2 regions of the Streptomyces sp. NPDC058469 genome follow, and region 2 is predicted to be linked to the other one. Evidence: riboswitches for the same ligand, from Rfam matches in the RefSeq annotation. Region 2 holds a riboswitch; the other holds the start of a gene.
What was found. Region 2 has a riboswitch for S-adenosylmethionine ahead of ACFWP5_RS27750 (aminotransferase class V-fold PLP-dependent enzyme). Riboswitches for the same ligand answer to the same signal wherever they lie in the genome.
Positions count from the first base shown of each region.

Region 1 (3,399 bases), on a different contig from region 2:
GGCGCGCAGGAAGTCGGCGTCGGCGCCGAGGCCGTGGACGCCGATCCGCGTGTCACCCGGGCCCCCGGCGAACTCCGTACAACAGGCCGTGAACGCGTCCGCCCAGCGGTGGGTGAGGAAGCCGAGCCGGTCCGCGCCGAGCATGCCCGTCAGCAGCTGCTCCCGGATGTCGTCCGGCAGCATCCGGAAGTAGTCCGCCGGTGCCCACGGCGTGTGCGAGAAGTGGCCGATCCGCAGATCCGGCCTCAACTCCCGCAGCATCCCCGGCACCAGGCACAGGTGGTAGTCCTGCACGATCGCGACCGCGCCCTCCGCCGCCTCCTGTGCCAGCGCCTCCGCGAACGCCCGGTTGTACGTCTCGTACGACGCCCACTGGCGCCGGAACTCCGCGTCGAAGACCGGCTCCAGCGGGGTCTGGTACAGCATGTGGTGGACGAACCACAGCACGGAGTTGGCGATGCCGTTGTACGCGTCGGCGTGTACATCGGCCGGGATGTCCAGCATCCGTACGCCGTCCTCGCCGACCCCGCGCCGTACGGCCTCGCGGTCGCCGTCGGACAGCGCCGAGCACACCCACAGCGCACCCGCGTCCGGGCCGATCGCCGACAGCCCGGACACCAGCCCGCCGCCGCCGCGCTTGGCGCGCAGCGAACCGTCGTCGCCCACCTCGTACGAGACCGGGCCGCGATTGGACGCGACGAGCACCTGAGCGGCACCGCGAGGGGAGGGGGAAGCCGTAGAAGCCGTGGAAGCCATACGCCACAACCTAGCCCGGCCCGGAAACGCTCAAACGTACGGACGGCCGTCTGCGGACCGTATGAGTCCGTATACGACCGTCCGTGACCGTCTATGACTGTGCGGTTATGCCACCTTGCGGGACTGGTACTCGGTGATGTCCGCCATCGGCGGCCGTTCCTCCGTGTCCACGGAGTACGTGCGCGGCTCGAAGCCGTCCGGACCCCGTTCGAACTGGGTCAGGGACGGCCGGATGAGGTGACCGCGGGCCAGCCTCAGCTGAGCCGTGCGGTAGATCTGCGCGGCCATGCGACCCAGCGCCTGCCCGTCCTGGTGCCGGTGCTTGCGCACGCCGACGTCGACCTGGGCGAGGGCGTTCAGGCCCACCAGGTGCAGCGCGTCGACGAGCATGCCCAGCTCGACGCCGTAGCCGACGGGGAACGGCAGTTGTTCGAGCAGTGAGCGGCGGGCCGCGTACTCGCCGCCGAGCGGCTGCACGAAACCGGCCAGCTGCGGCCAGTGCATGTTCAGCAGCGGGCGCGCCATCAGCTCGGTGACCCGGCCGCCCTGGCCCGCCGCGCCGCCGAGCGGGCGGTCGTACATCGCCTTGACGAGGTCGACGCCGGGGTCGGTGAGCAGCGGGCCCACGATCCCGGTGACGAAGTCGGAGGAGAACTCCTTCAGGTCCGCGTCGATGAAGCAGACGATGTCACCGCTCGTCACGAGCAGCGAGCGCCACAGCACCTCGCCCTTGCCGGGCACGGCGGGGATGCGGGGCAGGATGTCGTCACGGTGCACGACCCGGGCGCCCGCCGCGGCGGCCACCTCGGAGGTGCGGTCGGTGGACCCGGAGTCGACGACGACGATCTCGTCGACGAGCGGGACCTGCTGCATGAGGTCGTGACGGATGATCGCGACGATGTCGCCGACCGTCGCTTCCTCGTTGAGCGCGGGCAGCACGACACTGACCGACTGGCCCGTGCGCTGCTTGGCGGCCAGAATCTTGTGGAGCGGGCGATCGGTCATGGACCAGGAGCGGGTGCTCAGCCAGCGCTCGACTTCCTTCAGCACGTTGCGCGGCTCCTCTGCGTTCTCTCGGCGAGCAGTGATCACGGAGTGTGTGTGATCCGTCTCGCGGTTCGGACGGCTCACTCAACTGTCCTGGCCTTCGGTTACAGTTTTGAACAACGCTGATGACCATCGCATGTCGGGGGTTGTCGACGCTCACGCAAGTGACACAACCGCATACACAACTGAACACCGCTCATCCAGAGGGGCAGAGGGATACGGCCCGTTGAAGCCCCGGCAACCCTCCAGCCGGTCTTGTCACGTTGATGTGGCGAGGCTCCCGGCTCGGGAAGGTGCCAAATCCGTCTCACGGCGAGATGCGTCGTGAGGAAGATGAGGAAAGGGCCTCGCCTCCATGGCTGCGCAGACTGTCGCAAGCACCACGAACCCCGCGAACACGGACACGAACTCCGCGAACGCCGTCGATCTCGGCCCCGCCGCCGCGCTGTCCTGCCGCGAGTGCGGCCACCGCGTCCCGCTCGGTCCGGTCTTCGCCTGCGAGGAGTGTTTCGGCCCGCTGGAGATCGCCTACGACTTCTCGGCCTACGACACCGAAGAGCTCCGCAAGCGCATCGAAGCGGGCCCCGCGAACATCTGGCGGTACGCGCCCCTGCTGCCCGTCCCCGCCGACGTGGCCGACAAGCCGAACATCAACCCCGGCTGGACCAAGCTCGTCCAGGCCGACAACCTCGCCCGCGAACTGGGCGTCGACGCGGGCAAGTTGTTCGTCAAGGACGACTCCGGCAACCCGACGCACTCCTTCAAGGACCGCGTCGTGGCCCAGGCCATCGAGGCCGCCCGCGCCTTCAACTTCACGACCCTCTCCTGCTCCTCCACCGGCAACCTCGCGGGCGCCGTCGGTGCCGCCGCCGCGCGGGCCGGCTTCCGCTCCTGCGTGTTCATCCCGCACGACCTGGAGCAGGGCAAGATCGTCATGGCCGCGATCTACGGCGGCGAGCTCGTCGGCATCGAGGGCAACTACGACGACGTGAACCGCTTCTGCTCCGAGCTGATCGGCGACCCGGCCGGCGAGGGCTGGGGCTTCGTCAACGTCAACCTGCGGCCGTACTACGCGGAGGGCTCCAAGACCCTCGCGTACGAGATCTGCGAGCAGCTGGGCTGGCAGCTCCCCGACCAGCTCGTGGTTCCCATCGCCTCCGGGTCGCAGCTCACGAAGATCGACAAGGGTCTGCAGGAGCTGATCAAGCTCGGGCTCGTCGAGGACAAGCCGTACAAGATCTTCGGGGCGCAGGCGGAAGGATGTTCGCCGGTGTCCGTCGCCTACAAGGCCGGGCATGACGTCGTACGTCCGCAGAAGCCGAACACGATCGCCAAGTCGCTGGCGATCGGGAACCCGGCGGACGGCCCTTACGTGCTGGACATCGCCCGGCGTACCGGTGGGGCTGTTGAGGACGTCAACGACGAGCAGGTTGTCGACGCGATCAAGTTGCTGGCCCGGACCGAGGGGATCTTCGCGGAGACCGCCGGTGGGGTGACCGTCGGTGTGGCGAAGAAGCTGATCGAGAACGGGTTGCTGGATCCGACGCTGACCACTGTCGTGTTGAACACCGGTGACGGTCTGAAGACGCTGGACGC
Region 1 is NZ_JBHXME010000241.1:4,633-8,031, reverse strand. Features, by position in the region: gene ACFWP5_RS49225 (trehalose-6-phosphate synthase) at 1-756, opposite strand, end outside; gene ACFWP5_RS49220 (glucosyl-3-phosphoglycerate synthase) at 862-1,806, opposite strand; SAM riboswitch class I at 1,997-2,143, shown strand; gene thrC (threonine synthase) at 2,159-3,399, shown strand, end outside.
Region 1: it holds a riboswitch for S-adenosylmethionine, as region 2 does, so the genes downstream of both, thrC (threonine synthase) here and ACFWP5_RS27750 (aminotransferase class V-fold PLP-dependent enzyme) in region 2, are expected to answer to the same signal.

Region 2 (3,399 bases):
CTGGTCTTCCTCGCCACCAAGCGGGTCTGCCTCGGCCTCCAGCGCCGCGACCGGGACAAGGTGCTGCACGGCCGCGAGTCGGGCATCATCAAGCGCCTGCCGCACGGTGAGTTCGTCGAGATCCACGAGCCGCTCAGCCAGGACGCGCTGCACACGCTCACCGCGCACGAGCAGTACGTGCCGGCCGCGATCGGCGCGACGGTCGACGACAACGGCGTCGAGCGCAAGGTGAAGGGCTCCCAGAAGCTGCGCGCCAAGCTGAGCGAGGCGTACTACGGCGAGGAGTCCCAGATCCCCAAGCCCACCGTCGACGAGTACAAGGAGATCACGAGCGGCCACGGCCACCACTGATCGCTGAGGCGTCGCCACGCCACAGTCGAAGGGCCCCGTCCGAACACCGGACGGGGCCCTTCGCCGTGCCTGCGGCTGGATAGGGTGGGGCAGGTCTTTCGAACCATGTTTCTACGACACCCAGGAGCGGCCGTATGAGCGCTGTGACCCCCGCTGGAGGCGACACCGCGGCGGCCCGTTCCTGGCCCGACGTACTGAGCGCGCTGCTCGCCGGACAGGACCTCGGCACCGCCGACACGGCGTGGGCGATGGACCGCATCATGAGCGGCGAGGCCGCCGACGCCCAGATCGCGGGCTTCCTGGTGGCGCTGCGGGCCAAGGGCGAGACCGTCGAGGAGATCAACGGCCTCGTCGAGACGATGTACGCCCACGCGAAGCCGCTGCACATCCCGGGACCGGCCGTCGACATCGTCGGCACCGGCGGCGACCGGGCGAAGACGGTCAACATCTCGACGATGTCCGCCATCGTGATCGCCGGGGCCGGTGCGAAGGTCGTCAAGCACGGCAACCGTGCCTCGTCCTCGGCGAGCGGTTCCTCCGACGTGCTGGAGCGGCTCGGCATCAACCTGGAGCTGTCGCCCGAGCGGGTCGCGCAGGTGGTGGAGGAGGCCGGGATCACGTTCTGCTTCGCGGCCAGGTTCCACCCCACGATGCGGTTCGCGGGTGCGGTCCGGCGGGACCTGGGGGTGCCGACCGCGTTCAACCTGCTCGGTCCGCTGACCAACCCGGCCAAGGTCACCTCGTCGGCGGTCGGCTGCTTCGACACCCGCATGGCCGGGCTCATCGCGGGCGTACTGGCCGAGCGCGGCTCCTCCGCGCTGGTGTTCCGCGGCGACGACGGCCTCGACGAGCTGACGACCACCGCGACCTCCCGGGTGTGGATCGTCCGCGACGGCAAGGTCACCGAGGAGGCCTTCGACCCCCGGGACGTGGGCCTCCCACTGGTCCCCGTCGAGGCGCTGCGCGGTGCCGACCCCGAGTACAACGCCGACGTGGCCCGCCGTCTCCTGGACGGCGAGACGGGCCCGGTACGGGACGCCGTACTGCTGAACTCGGCGGCGGCGCTCGTGGCGCTCGAAGCCGGGGACGGGCCGCTGGTGGACCGGATCCGGGCCGGAATGGCGAAGGCTCAGGAGTCGATCGACTCGGGGGCGGCCAAGCGGACCCTGGAGCGCTGGGCGGCGGCCAGCAACGCGTAGGCACCGCACGGATGGTCGTCCCGCGATCCGGACACGGGTTGCGGGACGGCGATCACCTCACGTAAGTTTTCCGACCAGGTCATGAGTGACAGTCATGAGGCCCCGGCCGACTGTCCGGCAACCCTCCGTCCGTGGCGGGGTGCCCCGGGTGAAGACCAGGCCGTAGGCAGCGAGGTCTGCGGCAAGCGCGGGCCCCTCGAAAGACACCAGGGGTCCTGGTCATCGAGGGAGCCCTCTGTGAGCAAGCGAATGCGATAGGGCGTCGAGCCCCGCCTCCGCATACCCCCTTTTCTTCTCTTCCCGCGCTGAGCCCTGACCGCTCGCGTGGTGAAGTCGCCTGCCTCTCACGGGAGTTCGCCATGTCTGTCTCCACCGCTGTCGCCGCTACGACCATTTGTGCCCCGCTGCCCGTTCTCGGCCGGGATGTCACCGTCCCGCTCGTCACGGGCGGCGAAGTCACCTACGCGGCGCTCGACTACGCGGCCAGCGCCCCCGCCCTCCAGCGCGTCTGGGACGACGTGGCGGCCTACGCCCCGTACTACGGCAGCGTGCACCGCGGCGCCGGCTACCTCTCGCAGCTCTCCACCGACCTGTTCGAGAACGCCCGCAGGACGGTCGAGGAGTTCCTGGACTGCCGCCCCGACGACCAGCTGATCTTCACCCGCTCCACGACGGACTCCCTGAACCTGCTCGCCCAGGCCCTCCCCGCCGACTGCCAGGTCTTCGTCTTCGAGACCGAGCACCACGCGTCCCTGCTCCCCTGGAAGGACGCCCGGGTCACCTACCTCAACGCCCCGCGCACCCCGCGCCAGGCCGTCGAGACCCTGGAGCAGGCCCTCGCCGACCGCACTGTGTCCATTAAGGAGGGGCACGGCCCGGCCCTGGTCTGCGTCACCGGCGCCTCGAACGTCACCGGCGAACTGTGGCCGGTCCGCGAACTGGCCGCCGCCGCGCACGCCCACGGCGCCCGGATCGTCCTGGACGCCGCCCAACTCGCCCCGCACCACCCGGTGTCCGTGCAGGATCTCGACGTCGACTGGATCGCCTTCTCCGGCCACAAGCTCTACGCCCCCTTCGGCTCGGGCGTCCTGGCCGGCCGCTCCGACTGGCTCCAGGCGGCCGACCCCTACCTCGCCGGCGGCGGCGCCAGCCGCAAGGTCACGCGGCGCGAGGACGGGGGAGTGGACGTGGAGTGGCACGACAGCGCCGCCCGCCACGAGGCCGGCTCCCCGAACGTCATCGGCGCCTACTCCATCGCGTCGGCCTGCAAGGCGCTGACCGAGGCGGGCTTCGACACGCTGGTCGAGCGCGAGCAGCACCTGATCGAGAAGGTGCGGGCGGGCCTGGCCGAGGTCCCGGAGGTTCGCGTCCTGTCCCTCTTCGGCGACGACGCCCCGAGGGTCGGCGTGATCTCCTTCGTCGTCGACGGCTGGAACAGCTCCCACTTCGCCGCCGCCCTCTCCGCCGAGTACGGCATCGGCGTCCGCGACGGCCTCTTCTGCGCCCACCCCCTGGTCCGCACCCTCCTGGGCAGCGACCCCCAGACCCAGGGCGAGTGCGGCGCCCCCGAGGCGGCCCCGGGCGAGAAGTCCCTCAACGCCATCCGCGTCAGCTTCGGCGCGGGCACCCCGGACGAGCACGTCGAGCGCTTCGTGGGCGCGGTACGCGAACTGGTGACCAAGGGCGCCAAGTGGACGTACCACACGGAGAACGGCCGCTGCGTCCCGGCGGTGTGATCTCGACTGACGTCAGGGGCATGCCCCCAAGAGGCGCGGGGCTCTGTCCCGGCGGCCCGATGTGAACAGGCGTCAGGCCAGTCACCCCAGGGGCGCGGGGAACTGCGCGACCA
Region 2 is NZ_JBHXME010000073.1:4,542-7,940, reverse strand. Features, by position in the region: gene ACFWP5_RS27760 (cytochrome bc complex cytochrome b subunit) at 1-351, shown strand, start outside; gene trpD (anthranilate phosphoribosyltransferase) at 486-1,550, shown strand; SAM riboswitch class IV at 1,628-1,744, shown strand; gene ACFWP5_RS27750 (aminotransferase class V-fold PLP-dependent enzyme) at 1,910-3,286, shown strand.